Regions from separate parts of the Vibrio sp. KUL80 genome, predicted to be linked through region 2. Evidence: predicted binding sites of a transcription regulator. Region 2 holds the regulator's gene; the other holds the start of a gene.
What was found. The regulator MetJ, encoded in region 2, represses methionine synthesis genes. The targets are predictions, from matches to a motif close to TTAGACNTNTANANGTCTAA.

Region 1 (8,039 bases), 140 kb from region 2:
TGTTCACAACGTTTTCAGTCGTGAAGCCAAACATCTTGAATAGCTCGCCTGCTGGCGCAGACTCACCGAATGTCGTCATACCGATGATCTTGCCACCGAAGCCAACATACTTGTACCAGTAATCCGCAATACCCGCTTCAACCGCGATACGCTTAGTTACTTCCGCTGGAAGAACCGCTTCACGGTATGCTTCATCTTGCGCGTCAAAGACGTCAGTAGAAGGAAGAGACACTACGCGTACTTTCTTACCTTCAGCAATTAGCTCAGCGTAAGCATTTGTTGCTAGCTCAACTTCAGAACCTGTCGCAATAAGGATCAGCTCAGGCGTGCCTTCGCAATCTTTCAGGATGTAACCACCTTTAGCAACGTTTGCTAGCTGCTCAGCGTCACGATCTTGCTGTGTTAGGTTTTGACGAGAGAAGATAAGCGACGTCGGACCGTCTTTACGCTCAATCGCGTATTTCCAAGCCACTGCAGACTCAACCTGGTCACATGGACGCCATGTGCTCATGTTTGGCGTTACACGTAGTGATGCAATTTGCTCAACTGGTTGGTGCGTTGGACCATCTTCACCCAGACCGATAGAGTCGTGAGTGTAAACTTGGATGTTTTGCACTTTCATCAGTGCTGCCATGCGCATTGCGTTACGAGCATATTCCATGAACATTAGGAAGGTTGCACCGTATGGTACGAAACCACCGTGTAGCGCGATACCGTTGATGATCGCTGTCATACCGAACTCACGCACACCGTAGTGGATGTAGTTACCAGACGCATCATCAGCCGTTAGCGACTGAGAACCAGACCACATGGTTAGGTTTGATGGCGCTAGGTCAGCAGAGCCGCCCATGAATTCAGGAAGCATCTTACCGAACGCTTCTAGTGCATTTTGAGACGCCTTACGTGATGCAATGTTTGCAGGGTTTGCTTGAAGGTCAGCAATGATCTTGCTTGCTTCTTGTTCCCACTGAGCTGGAAGCTCACCGTTCACGCGACGCTTAAACTCAGCCGCAAGTTCTGGGTAAGCCGCTTCATAAGCTGCTAGCTTCTCGTTCCAAGCTGCTTCTTTTGCGCTACCCGCTTCGTTTGCATCCCACTCAGCTTTAATGTCTGCTGGGATTTCGAATGGACCGTGTTCCCAACCTAGGAATTCACGCGCTGCTGCAATTTCGTCGTGACCTAGTGGTGCACCGTGACAGTCGTGAGAGCCCGCTTTGTTTGGTGAACCAAAACCGATGATGGTTTTAGTACAGATAAGTGTTGGACGTGGATCCGCTTTTGCCGCTTCAATCGCTGCATTGATCGCGTCAGCATCGTGACCGTCTACTGCAGGGATTACGTGCCAGCCGTATGCTTCGAAGCGCTTAGGTGTGTCATCAGAGAACCAACCTTCCACTTCACCATCGATAGAGATGCCGTTGTCATCCCAGAACGCGATCAGCTTGCCTAGACCTAGGGTACCCGCTAGTGAACACGCTTCGTGAGAGATACCTTCCATCAGACAGCCATCACCCATGAATACATAAGTGAAGTGGTCAACGATATCGTGACCTTCTTTGTTGAATTGCGCTGCAAGAGATTTCTCAGCAATCGCCATACCAACCGCGTTAGTGATGCCTTGACCTAGAGGACCAGTCGTCGTCTCGATACCTGGTGCGTAGCCGTACTCTGGGTGACCTGGTGTTTTTGAGTGCAGTTGACGGAAGTTTTTAAGATCGTCAATTGATAGCTCGTAACCGCTTAGGTGAAGCAGAGAGTAAATCAGCATTGAGCCGTGGCCGTTTGACAGTACGAAACGGTCGCGGTCAGCCCACTCTGGGTTTGACGGGTTGTGATTTAGGTGAGAACGCCAAAGAACTTCAGCGATATCTGCCATACCCATTGGTGCACCTGGGTGACCTGAGTTAGCTTGTTGAACACCATCCATGCTTAGCGCGCGGATTGCATTAGCGAGTTGTTTACGAGAAGACATGTCTGCTCCTGAGTGCATTAAGCGAATTCCAAGTTTTTCATAGACTGATTGAATAATCAGCGGCGGCTATTGTCGCAAAGCCATATAGTCTCTGCAAACGATTTACCGTCATTTTTTGGCATTATCGCCGAATAATGTCGCCGGAATGTGGCGATCCACGCGCAAAATAGGCAAACGTTTGGCTATATGTTAAAAGCAAAAATCGCTTGCTAATCGAACATTGATGACTAGAATAGACGTCTAGATGTAGATACACCTACTATATATCATTGAATTTATTACAAGTGAGTGATTCGACACTCGCTTAAAAACAGTAATTGGAGCTCTCATGGCTAAGCACCTGTTTACTTCTGAGTCAGTATCAGAAGGCCATCCAGATAAAATCGCAGACCAAATCTCTGACGCGGTTCTTGATGCAATCCTAGAACAAGATCCAAAAGCACGTGTTGCTTGTGAAACTTACGTTAAGACTGGCATGGTGATGGTGGGTGGTGAGATCACCACTTCAGCATGGGTAGACATCGAAGAGCTAACTCGTGAAACCGTTCGCGAAATCGGCTACGTTCACTCTGACATGGGTTTTGACGCGGACTCTTGTGCCGTTCTAAACACCATCGGTAAGCAGTCTCCAGACATCAACCAGGGTGTTGATAAAGAAGATCCAAAAGAGCAAGGCGCAGGCGACCAAGGCATCATGTTCGGTTACGCAACGAACGAAACTGACATCCTAATGCCAGCACCTATCACTTACTCTCACCGTCTTGTTCAAAAGCAAGCGGAAGTACGTAAGAACGGCACTCTACCTTGGCTACGTCCAGACGCTAAGTCTCAGGTAACGTTCCAATACGACCAAGGTAAGATCGTTGGTATCGATGCGGTTGTTCTTTCAACTCAGCACTGTGATTCAATCTCAACACCGGATCTGCGTGAAGCAGTAATGGAAGAGATCATCAAGCCAGTACTACCATCTGAGTGGATCAACAAAGAAACCAACTTCTTCATCAACCCAACCGGTCGTTTCGTAATCGGTGGTCCTATGGGTGACTGTGGTCTAACGGGTCGTAAGATCATCGTTGATACCTACGGCGGCGCAGCTCGTCACGGTGGTGGTGCATTCTCTGGTAAAGATCCATCAAAAGTTGACCGTTCTGCAGCATACGCAGCACGTTATGTAGCGAAGAACATCGTAGCGGCTGGTATGGCTGACCGTTGTGAGATCCAACTGTCTTACGCAATCGGTGTTGCTGATCCAACATCTATCATGGTTGAGACGTTTGGTACTGAAAAAGTTTCTCACGACATCATCGTAGAAGCAGTTCGTCAAAACTTCGACCTGCGTCCATACGGCCTGCAAGAGATGCTAAACCTGCTGCAACCTATCTATAAGAAGACTGCAGCATACGGTCACTTCGGTCGCGAAGAGTTCCCTTGGGAAGCGACAGACAAAGCGGCAATCCTACGTGATTTCGCTGGTCTGTAATTACTCTTAGTCTGAGTATTTACTCCAAAAAAGCCCTCAAATTTTTTTGAGGGCTTTTTTATTTTTTTAATCCTGTCTTTTCAAACACTTTGTTACAAAGTTGTTAACTTCAACTCAAGTGGCTTTGATTTAATACCCTTTTGAAAATTGTGTTTTCCTGTAACACGGTCAATAGTTAATCAAAAGTGCCCTTGCGAATAGACCAATTTGCTCGGTTTGTTCGTATGCAAAACAGAGCACTTAAGAGGGGAAGACGCTAATAACGGTAAGCTGGCAGTGACACGTCAACGGCGGCGAGAGTCGCTGCTCGCTTTAACACCGCGACCATTAGCGCCATGCCCTGATAAAACGAAGGCCAGTTTGTCAATCAGGGAGGACATATGCCTCGAACTGTAAATTCTGATGACTTCCAGAAGAAACATGAAGTCAGGGATCAAGATTACGCTAAAACCATTCCGTGCAACCAACTGAGTGTATCAGCCCCATTCCACTGGCTTGCGCTCGGCTTGCATGACCTCATACGTATGCCAATCATTAGTGCTTTCTACGGGCTCTGCTTTACCGCAGCTGCGGTCGTGATCGTTCTATTGGTGCAATGGCAAGGTACACACCTCGTCATTATGCCAAGCCTCGTCGTTTATGTGCTTATCGGGCCTTTCTTGGCGCTGGGTCTTTATGATGCCGCTTGGGAGAGAGAAAAAGGGCACAAACCGAGCCTGTTTCACTCTATGAAAGCGATTGGTCGCAACTCGACGTCACAATGGGCGTTTGCCGTGTTACTCGCGGTAGCGATGATATTTTGGATGCGTATCGCTGCGCTGTTACATGCGCTCTACCCATCAGTGCAAGGTGCTCCCCTAACTGAGTTCGCGCCGTTTTTGATTACCGGCAGTGTTGTTGGCGCGGTTATCGCAGCGGTTATCTTCAGCATATCTGCCTTCTCGATCCCTCTTATGATGGAGCGTCGAGTCGACATCATGACTGCGGTCTTCACCAGCTTTAATGCGGTGAAATCCAACGTTCCAGCCATGATTGTGTGGGCTCTTATCATCTGCGGCGGTATTTTAATTGGCTTTGCCACCTACGGGATCGGAATGATCGTAACTATGCCGATTCTCGGCTACGGAACATGGCATGCTTACCATGAGACCATCAAGAAGAAGCATCATGTCTGATGCGTTGGCATAACATCACATCCTAAGTAGAATAGCGCCCTGTTTGGGCGCTTTTTGTTTGGATTGAACTTCGTGGATGCAGAATTATCAGAGCAGCTTCACTATCTTGCTTTAAAAACACTGTCTCGTTGTATTGAGCGTGCACGTCACTACTTTGAAAGAGACTTCCCCGTCCCAGCGCTCAACTACAAGCTGCGCGGAAAAGCCGCAGGTAAAGCGTATCTACAGACCTGGGAGGTCCGTTTAAACCCAGTGCTTTTTGTCGAGAATCAACAGGCGTTTATCGACGAAGTCATTCCCCATGAAGTCGCTCATTTAATTACCTTCGCGCTGTTCGGTCGCGTGCGCCCGCATGGCAAAGAGTGGCAGATGGTCATGAACCAAGTATTCCATATTGCACCAAACACCACACACTCACTCAATATCCAGTCTGTACAGGGACGCACGTTTGAGTACCGCTGCCAATGCGACACATTTGCTGTGACCATACGACGCCACAATAAGGTCTTGCGCCAACAAGCCAACTACCGCTGTCGAAAGTGCGGCCAAACTATAGAGTACACAGGAAAACAACTGAGCTAACTATCGATAGCTAAGGTCTTTTTTGCGAGTTACACTAGGTTATCTCAACCTTTTTTAGACCTTACTATGATGCGCTGCTTTATCATTTCTATCGCTCTATTGGCTACCACCGTTCCAATCACAGCAGTTGGTGCACCACCGAGTAGCTTTAGTAAAGCGAAGAAAGAAGCGGTAAAAATCTATGCCGACCATCCTGTGAGCTTCTATTGCGGCTGTGATATTCAATGGAACGGTAAGAAAGGCGTACCAGACCTTTCTGCATGCGGTTATCAGGTTCGCAAACAAGAAAAGCGCGCAAATCGCATTGAGTGGGAACACGTGGTGCCTGCTTGGCAGTTTGGCCACCAGCGTCAATGTTGGCAAGATGGCGGGCGCAAGAACTGCACACGCAACGACAAACAGTTCAAACTGATGGAAGCCGACCTACATAACCTCACACCGGCCATTGGTGAAGTCAACGGTGATCGTTCCAACTACAACTTTTCGCAGTGGAATGGGGTCGATGGTGTCAGCTATGGCCAATGCGAAATGCAAGTAAACTTCAAGCAGCGCAAAGCGATGCCGCCTGAACGCGCGCGAGGGTCTATTGCTCGAACTTACCTTTACATGAGTCAAGAGTACGGGTTTAGACTATCTAAACAGCAAGCTAAGCTAATGAAAGCTTGGAACAAAAGCTACCCTGTCGATAACTGGGAGTGCACTCGAAACGAGCGTGTCCGCCGCATTCAGGGCAACGATAATCCTTTTGTCGCCGAAGCGTGTAAAAATCAGAGCTAATTCCTTAGCCGAGCCCTTGTAATTTCGAGGGCTGGCATCCATCTTATACCTCAATACTGTTTGTTCTTTGGAAATTGTTATGCGTATACCTCGTATCTATCACCCTGAAACGATTCAATCTTTAGGCACTCTCGCCCTAAGTGATGATGCCGCAGGGCACATTGGCCGAGTATTGCGTATGAAAGAGGGTCAAGAGGTTCTGCTATTCGACGGTAGTGGCCATGAATTTCCTGCGACGATTACCAGCGTAGGGAAGAAAAACGTCGACGTGGATATTCAAGAGAAGGTCGAGTCGAGCATAGAGTCACCACTCGATTTGCATCTCGGACAAGTTATTTCTCGCGGCGATAAGATGGAGTTCACCATCCAAAAGTCCGTTGAGTTAGGTGTGAACACGATTACGCCTCTCATCTCAGAACGATGCGGCGTGAAACTCGATGCCAAGCGTTTTGAGAAAAAGCTGCAACAGTGGCAAAAGATAGCGATTAGCGCTTGTGAGCAGTGTGGACGTAATACTATCCCTGTGATTCGCCCAATCATGTCGCTAGAGGAGTGGTGTGCAGAGCCATCTGAGGCGCTCAAACTCAACCTTCATCCAAGAGCAAAATACTCAATTAATACCTTGCCAGAGCCCGTGAATAAGGTTCGTCTTCTTATCGGTCCAGAAGGTGGCTTGTCAGCGCAAGAAATTGAAATGACAGAACAATATCAATTCGAAGAAACCCTGCTTGGTCCTCGTGTACTTAGAACTGAGACGGCGGCACTGACCGCTATTACGGCACTTCAAGTACGCTTTGGCGATTTAGGTTAACGGGAGAAAAATAATGCTCAAACTCGGTATCGTGATGGACCCTATCTCGTCCATCAACATCAAAAAAGATTCAAGCTTTGCAATGATGCTGGAAGCACAGCGTCGTGGTTATGAAATCCACTATATGGAGATGAATGACCTACACCTAGATCAAGGCACAGCGGTTGCCGATACAAAAGTCGTGACGCTTAAAGAAGACCCTAACGGCTGGTACGAATTTACTTCTGAGCAAACCATTGAGCTGTCTGAGCTAGATGCCGTATTGATGCGTAAAGACCCTCCATTCGATACAGAGTACATCTACGCGACCTACATTTTGGAGCGCGCAGAAGAGAAAGGCACGCTAATCGTTAACAAGCCACAAAGCCTTCGTGACTGCAACGAGAAACTCTTCACAGCATGGTTCCCTGAGCTAACGCCAACGACTATCGTAACGCGCAAAGCAGAGAAGATTAAAGAGTTCCGTGATCAGCATGGCGATGTCATCCTGAAACCACTTGATGGTATGGGCGGCGCTTCTATCTTCCGTGTTAAGCAAGACGATCCGAACGTATCTGTGATCATCGAAACCCTGACTAACCATGGTCAAAACTACGCTATGGCGCAGACGTTTGTTCCTGATATCAGCAATGGTGACAAACGTATTCTCGTGGTGGATGGTGAACCAATGCCGTACTGCCTGGCGCGCATCCCAGCTAAAGGGGAAACTCGTGGCAACCTTGCGGCCGGTGGCCGTGGTGAGGCTCGTCCCTTAAGTGAGACAGACAAGCAAATTGCCGAGGCGGTAGCTCCCACTTTGAAAGAGAAGGGCTTAATATTTGTAGGTCTGGATGTCATCGGTGACAAACTTACTGAGATCAACGTGACTAGCCCAACGTGCATTCGTGAAATTGAAGCCGCCTTTGACATCTCTATTACTGGCAAGCTAATGGACGCTATCGAGCGCCGTTTAGGCAAGTAGCCAATTGTAGAAGTCTATTGGGAGAGGCGATCATGAACTTAGCCAACCACTTTCTCGTGGCAATGCCGGGGATGAAGGATCCATATTTCCAACGCAGCGTCATCTATGTGTGTGAGCACAATGAAGATGGCGCGATGGGGATCATGATCAGCACCCCTATCGATGTCACTGTCGCAAACATGCTTAAGCAAGTGCAAACTGAGCTTCCTATCGCCTCGCAAACGACACACAGCAAAAGCCTCGACGAGCCCGTGTTAAACGGCGGGCCCGTTTCTGAAGAT
Region 2 (8,039 bases):
CATAGCACCAATCGCCATCACATCATTGTGACAGAATATTGCGGTTGGTGGCTCTGGCAGTGCCAAAAGGGTTCGAACAAGTCTAGCACCTGCTTCAAAGGTGAAATCACCCTTCACGGTGTACGCTGGGTTCATTGGCAGGCCGGCACGGCGCAGCGCTTGCTGGTAGCCTTGCTGTCTAAAGCGGCATAAGAACGCTGAGTCTGGACCGGCAATTTGAGCGATTCGCTTATGCCCAAGGTTTGAGAGATAGTTCACCGCTTCAAACGCAGAGGTCAGGTTATCAATGTGAACGGTTGGCAGCTCAAGCTCAGGCGCAAACTCACACGCCATGACGATTGGTGGCAGGTTCTTTTGCTCTGGCTTACTGATGTCGAAAGGAAGATCCGTTCCTAACAGCAACATACCATCAGCTTGTTTGGTGAATACGAGGTTCACAAACGAGGTTTCACGTTTTTTCGACTGACCGCTGTCCCCCAGTAATACGAGATAGCCATGCTCCATAGCGGCATCTTCAATACCACGAATGATCTCGGAGAAATATGGGTCACAGATGTCAGGTACAATCGTCACAATGGTTTTAGATTCATTTCTGCGAAGATTGCGTGCGAGTGAATTTGGAGAATAGCCAGCTTCTAAAACCGCATCTTCAACTCGCTTTCGAGTAGACGATGAGACTTTTTCTGGGTTCATCAGAGCTCTTGATACCGTAGCCGTAGAGACGCCTGCAAGCTGGGCAACATCCTTCATTGTCGCCATAAACGTTTGTCCTCTTTTAAATGTCTAGACCTATCGAATAACTATTATTATTTAGTGCTATGTTTCGCGATGGGTTATTGCTGTGTTAAATGTTTAATTTATCTAATAAATAGATTTTCAAAATCCGTTTTTATAATCATGAACTAATAATAAATATTATTCATTTATCGAATGAAAGTTACGGTCTGATTAACAGATTTTGCAATACAATTGTGAAGCATATCACAACTCGCGGCGGTTATCGTTTTGTTATTAATCAAATTTTACTGATTAACTTAAATCTTGTGGCTCGATATCCAACGACCAGCGTACCTTTTTCGCGAGCGGTAATTGCGCGATAACCGGCTTGGCTGCGGTGATGATTTTTTGCATCTGTGGTCTTGAGGGCACTTGAAGCATGAGTTGCCAGCGCGCTTTTCCTGCGCGTTTGGCTATTGGTGCTGGGGTCGGTCCTAGTACCATACAAGCGCTATCAAACAGTGGATGAGCTTCTAATGAATAGCGGACCTGACGCAAGAAGGTCTCAACATCATTGCTGTTATTGGCCTCGGCGCGAACTAAGGTTAAGAAGCTAAACGGAGGCAGCTGTGCCAGTTTACGCTCTTCAATCACGGTCTCGGCAAAATGGCGATAGTCTTTATGAAGTAGGCTTTGCAGCAGTGGGTGCTCTGGGTGGTGCGTTTGCAGCAGCACTTCTCCGGGCTTGCTTGCGCGTCCGGCACGTCCAGCTACCTGAATAAATAGCTGCGCTAAACGTTCTGAAGCGCGAAAATCGCTGCTATAAAGAGACCCGTCTACGTCAAGCAGTGCGACTAATGTGACGTTAGGGAAATGGTGCCCTTTGGCCAGCATCTGGGTACCGATTAAGATCTGGTACTCATTGTTCTTGATGGCATTGAGCGCGGCTTCTAGGCTGCCTTTGCGTCTGGTGCTGTCTCGGTCAATACGAATGGTATTGTATTCGGGAAATAGGCTTTCTAGCTGAGCTTCAAGCTGCTCTGTACCTACACCGACGGTAACCAGTTGATGCGAGCCGCAGCCTTCACACTGATGAACGATAGGGCGCTGTGAGCCACAATGGTGGCAGCGGATCTCGTTACTCGACTGATGATAGGTGTAATAAGCGTCACAACGGTGACACTCTGCTGTCCAGCCACATTCGTGGCACATCAGGGCAGGGCTAAATCCACGGCGATTGAGGAACAGCATCACCTGGTTGCCTGCTTCTAAATGGCGGCGCAGCTCAGCAATCAGTGGCGCTGATAATCCAGCTTCCAGAAACTGACCTTTGACGTCAATGACCTTATTGGTCGTCGGCACCGCAAGGCCTGCTCGTTGGCTCAGTATTAAATGATGATACTTGCCCGCCAGTGCATTTTGCAGCGTTTCGATAGACGGCGTGGCAGAGCCAAGAATAATTGGGATCTGCTCTTTGTTAGCACGCATCACCGCGACGTCACGGGCATGGTAACGCAGACTGTCTTGCTGCTTGTATGAGGTATCGTGCTCCTCGTCGACAATAATAATGCCGAGGTCGGCAAATGGCGTGAGTAGCGCCGAGCGCGTACCGATAACAATACCCGCTACTTTGTCGCGTGCACTTAACCACGCGTTGAGTCGCTCAGTATCATTAAGACCAGAGTGGATAACCTCAATGGGCACATTAAAGCGTTTACGAAAGCGATTAATGGTTTGCGGCGTTAAGCCAATCTCCGGCACCAACACCAAAGCTTGCTGTCCGCGCTCCAGTATGGGCTTAATCATCTGCAGGTAGACTTCGGTCTTGCCTGAACCCGTGACCCCTTCAAGCAAGTAGCATCCAAACTCAGTCTGACTGTTGACCGACGCTATCGCCACGGCCTGTTCGGCATTTAAGCGAAGATCGATAGGATCGTTGCAGATCGCCTCTGGCCAATGAGTTTGCTGGGTTTGTCTCTCTATCGACGTGATCCAGCCTTTTTCTGTCAGTGTCTTGAGTACGCTAGTGCTGACGTCACTGTCGATAAACAGCTGATGCGAACACGGACCAGATTCCAACATATGCATGACTTTGGCTTGCTTCACCGCTCGCCCAAAGCCGGACATTAATTGAGTCTTGCCAGCTTCTGTGATCTGCCACTCCACGGTTGCGGCAAATTCAGCAGGCTTGCCTTTTCTAAGGGCTGCGGGTAGCGCGTTACTCAAGGTGTCGCCGAGTGGATGCTGGTAATAAAGGCTGCACCATGAGATAAGGTCAAAAAGAGGCTTAGACCAAACGGGAGCCGTATCTAACGCCGCCTTTATCGGCTTGAGTTTGTCTATCGGAAACTCAGACTCATGACTAAATTGCATCACAATACCGACGAGCGTTTTTGGTCCAAATGGTACAGACACGCGCCCGCCAACCACAGGAAAAAGGTGAGCAGGGACGAGGTAGTCAAACTGTTTATCAAGTGGGACGGGAAGAGCCACTCGAGCGACATTTGGGCGCATAGTTAGGTCGATATTGATAAAGAAGACGTCTATTCTAACGGTATGGGTCGCCTTGTATAGACTGGATAATCAATTTATCGGCTAAGGCTCACCGAAGGTGGCGAAAAAAGTCGCAATTTTAGTTGATTCCCTTGGCACTATTCATTACTATACTGCGCCTTGATGGCATGGCTTCTTGCTTTCATATTGAAATGCAAAGCGATGGTATCATCTATTTATTAACTACGTGTGGTGTCCGGCTTAGAATCGGATGGCGACACGGCCTAAATTATTGAGGTTTCCCATGAAAGCTGGTATCCACCCAGAATACAAAGCTGTAACAGCAACTTGCTCTTGCGGCAACACATTCGAATTCAACTCTACTCTAGGTAAAGATTCTATCCACCTAGACGTATGTGATAAGTGCCACCCATTCTACACTGGTAAGCAACGTATCGTTGATACTGGCGGCCGTGTTGATCGCTTCAACAAGCGTTTCGGTGCTCTATCTAGCAAGAAGTAATGATTACTTTTGCAGATTAAAAAAGGACGCTTCGGCGTCCTTTTTGCTTTTTAGCTGTTTGTTTACCTGTCAACATCCGCTTGCATAACGTGCTACCTATCTCTACTTTTTTCTTCGCTTCATCACTTCCATCCATTCAAAAGCCTAATAAACTCGCGTAGTATTAGTTCGTCAGAGTAATGAACATCAGAGATACCTCCTCTCCGTTCAAATGTCCCCACTCTGTGTGTGTAACCCTTTAGAAGCAACGCGAATAAAAATAAACGGGCTTATACTCATAATTACATCTAAGTAACTAATCAGTCTTATAAAAGCAGGATAGCTAACCATGTCCGATGACCATCAAATTGACGAATTTCGCCAGCAAGCGCTTGATTACCATGCCAACCCTGTACCTGGAAAAATCGAAGTAGCATTAACTAAACCCGCCAACTCAGCCGCTGATCTCGCACTGGCCTACAGCCCTGGTGTGGCAGAACCTGTACGTGAAATCGCGCAAAATGCCGAGAATGTTTATAAATACACTGCGAAAGGCAATATGGTTGCAGTGATCTCTAACGGTACCGCCATCCTAGGTCTTGGTAACCTAGGTCCAATGGCGTCTAAGCCAGTTATGGAAGGTAAAGCGTTACTGTTTAAACGCTTCGCGGGTCTAGATTCCATTGATATCGAAGTAAAACACCGCACTATCGATGAGTTCGTAGATACTGTTGCGAACATTTCAGACACCTTTGGTGGTATCAACCTAGAAGATATTAAAGCGCCAGACTGTTTTGAGATTGAACGACGCCTAATCGAACGTTGTGATGTGCCGGTATTCCACGATGACCAGCACGGCACGGCGATTGTTACTGCAGCAGGTATGCTCAACGCTATCGAGCTTCAGGGTAAAGATCTAAAAGAAACTACGATTGTCTGTCTAGGTGCAGGCGCGGCGGCGATCGCGTGTATGGAGCTGTTGATCAAATGTGGCGCGATGCGTGAGAAGATCTACATGCTGGATCGCAAAGGTGTGATCCACACTCGTCGTGACGATCTTAACGAATACAAAGAGCTGTTTGCCAACAACACAGATAAGCGCACGCTAGAAGATGTGATTGAAGGTGCGGACCTATTCCTAGGTGTATCCGGTCCTGATCTGTTGCCACCAGAAGCGCTTAAGCTGATGGCGGACAAGCCAATCGTATTTGCGTGTTCAAACCCAGATCCAGAAATCAAACCTGAGCTTGCTCATCAGGTTCGTGATGACCTAATTATGGGTACAGGTCGTTCAGACTACCCGAACCAGGTAAATAACGTGCTGTGTTTCCCGTTTATCTTCCGTGGCGCTCTTGATGTGCGTGCGAGTGAGATTAATGATGAGATGAAACTGGCAGCGGTAGAAGCGATTCGTGAGCTAGCGAAAGAGCCAGTACCACAAGACGTACTGAATGCCGCAGGTGTTGAGGCGTTGACCTTTGGTAAGGACTACATCATTCCAAAGCCAATGGACCCGCGTTTGCTTCCTCGTGTGGCTAAAGCGGTAGCGAAAGCAGCAGTTGAATCTGGTGTGGCGCGTATTGAGTTGCCTGATAGCTATATGGCTTAATAGTTCAACAGCTTATTGTTAGCTCTGCACTGTTTAGTTTCGCTGTTGCTCATCATCCAGTCTCATTTTCGTCATCCCCTTGAAAAAGGGGATCTTTCATAGCGAGTGACTCACACAAATTGAGCACCATACGCGCTGATAAAGATCCTCACTTTCGTGAGGATGACGAATGAAAAAGGATGACGAGAAGAGGTGCTAGTAATAGCACGAACTTAAAGTAATAAAAAAGACGGTATCAATACCGTCTTTTGTATTTCCGTTTAATACTTACTCTTCATCAAACGCTTCAAACTCAATCCCCATCGCCGTCATCAGCTCTTTCGCTTCTGTTGGGATATCATCAGGACGGTCTTTTCTTAAATCTTCGTCGGTCGGAAGCGGCTGGCCAGTGTACGCGTGCAGGAAAGCTTCGCACAATAGTTCACTGTTGGTTGCATGGCGTAGGTTATTGATTTGGCGACGAGTACGCTCATCGGTCAATACCTTTAGCACCTTCAGCGGGATAGACACTGTGATTTTTTTTACTTGCTCGCTTTTCTTACCGTGCTCCGCATATGGGCTAATGTATTCACCATTCCAATCTGCCATTACACACCTTCGCTCTGTTAATCATAAATAGTAATAATAAGAATGCTGCAATTTTAGCGGGATTTACTGCCATAAGCAAAGACATATAGACGTCTAGAAGTGTTGACGTCTCACATTTTGGAAAGTAAAGTGGGACAACGAATGTGGACATTTATTTTAATGCAATGTTAATTCTTTAACGTTTGTGGCGTTTGCCGGTTCCCATATTACCGGTAAAAGTAGACACTGTGGTTACACCAACTAGCCATGCGATCTGAGAAAGGAAGTTTCTATGAGCAATCGGAAGCCAGCGACAATAGCCGTACGTACTGGTATCGAATCGGATACCCAGCATCACGCTGTGGTGCCACCTATTTATCTCTCTACTAACTATGGTTTCCCTGCGTTTGGGGAAGTGCCGACTTACGATTACACCCGCTCAGGAAACCCAAACCGAGGTTTGTTGGAAACCGCTCTGTATGAGCTGGAATCCGGTAAAGGCGCGGTAGTGACTAACTGTGGTACTTCTGCACTCAACCTTTGGGTGTCTGCTTTCTTAGGTCCAGAAGACACGATTATTGCTCCCCATGACTGTTATGGCGGCACGTACCGCTTGTTCAACACGCGTGCGCAAAAAGGGGACTTCAAGGTTAACTTTGTCGACCAAAGTGACGAGCAAGCCTTCGATGCCGCGCTTGAGCAAAAGCCAAAACTGATCTTACTTGAAACGCCGTCTAATCCACTTGTGCGCGTTGTCGATATTGCCGCCGTGTGCGAAAAAGCGAAAAAGGTCGGTGCGCTGGTAGCGGTAGACAACACCTTTTTGACACCAGTGTACCAAAAGCCTCTCGAGCTTGGCGCAGACTTTGTGATTCACTCAACGACCAAATATATCAACGGTCACTCTGACGTGATTGGCGGTGTGGTGATCACTAAAACCGAAGAGCATGCTGAAGAGCTCGCATGGTGGGGCAACTGCATCGGTGCGACGGGCACGCCATTTGATAGCTACATGACGCTGCGTGGTATTCGTACCCTTGGCGCTCGCATGCGCATCCATGAAGAGAGCTCGCAACAGATCCTAGATTTTCTTAAGCCGCAACCATTGGTGAAAGTGATTTATCACCCAAGCCTGCCTGAGCACCCAGGTCATGAGATTGCCAAGAAGCAGCAATCTGGCTTTGGCTCTATGCTGAGCTTTGAGTTTGCTGGTAGCTTTGAGCAGCTTAAGTATTTTGTTGGTGAGCTAGAGCTATTCTCGCTCGCTGAGTCTCTTGGCGGCGTCGAAAGTCTGATTTGCCACCCTGCTTCTATGACGCATCGTGCGATGGGTGAAGAAGCGTTAGCCGAAGCGGGCGTTTCTCAGCAGCTACTTCGCCTTTCGGTTGGTCTAGAAGACGCGCAAGATCTGATTGATGACCTTGCCCAAGCGTTTGAGAAAGCATCTGCATTTAGAGGATAAGCCGGCATGAGTCAAAGCAGTACCCTGAATAACAGACAAGGTAAGCAGTTGCACAAATTTGGCGGCAGCAGCTTAGCAGACCCTGAATGTTATCGCCGAGTGGTCTCTATCTTAAAAGACTACTCTAATGAAGAAGACCTTATTGTGGTCTCGGCGGCGGGTAAAACCACTAACCGTCTCATCGAATTTCTAGATGCGCTCAATAAAGATGGGCGTATCGCTCACGAGCACCTGCAGGCGCTTCGACAGTTTCAGATTGAGCTGGTGGAGTCACTACTAACAGGTGAAGAAGCCGAAGGTCTGGTCTCTCAGTTACACGACGAATTTAGCACGCTTGGTGAGCTTAGCTATCCGCTCACAGACGCTGAGCGCGCATCGGTATTAGGGCACGGCGAGGTGTGGTCTTCACGCCTATTGGCAGCACTGCTTAGACAGAGCGATTTGCCTGCAGTGGCACAAGACGCAAGAGCCTTCCTTCGCGCTGAGTTCGGCACTCAGCCAGAGGTAGACCGCGCTAAATCATACCCGCTAATCAAAGAAGTATTGGCGCAGCATGCGCATCACCGTGTGGTGATCACTGGCTTTATGGCACAAAGTGAATGCGGCGAAACCGTGCTGCTGGGTCGTAATGGTTCTGACTATTCAGCTACTGTCATTGGCGCATTGGCGGAAGTGTCATGCGTGACGAT

Region 1: the regulator MetJ is predicted to act here: its motif matches at 2,205-2,224, upstream of metK (methionine adenosyltransferase).

What each region holds. Positions count from the first base shown of each region.
Region 1 is NZ_AP045841.1:429,053-437,091, reverse strand. It holds gene tkt (transketolase) at 1-1,990, opposite strand, end outside; gene metK (methionine adenosyltransferase) at 2,301-3,452, shown strand; gene AC6I8U_RS02005 (DUF2189 domain-containing protein) at 3,833-4,627, shown strand; gene AC6I8U_RS02000 (SprT family zinc-dependent metalloprotease) at 4,700-5,209, shown strand; gene AC6I8U_RS01995 (endonuclease) at 5,279-5,986, shown strand; gene rsmE (16S rRNA (uracil(1498)-N(3))-methyltransferase) at 6,066-6,797, shown strand; gene gshB (glutathione synthase) at 6,811-7,758, shown strand; gene AC6I8U_RS01980 (YqgE/AlgH family protein) at 7,791-8,039, shown strand, end outside.
Region 2 is NZ_AP045841.1:286,633-294,671, forward strand. It holds gene cytR (DNA-binding transcriptional regulator CytR) at 1-759, opposite strand, end outside; gene priA (primosomal protein N') at 1,030-3,231, opposite strand; gene rpmE (50S ribosomal protein L31) at 3,515-3,733, shown strand; gene AC6I8U_RS01330 (malic enzyme-like NAD(P)-binding protein) at 4,062-5,321, shown strand; gene metJ (met regulon transcriptional regulator MetJ) at 5,589-5,909, opposite strand; gene AC6I8U_RS01340 (O-succinylhomoserine (thiol)-lyase) at 6,181-7,350, shown strand; gene AC6I8U_RS01345 (bifunctional aspartate kinase/homoserine dehydrogenase II) at 7,357-8,039, shown strand, end outside.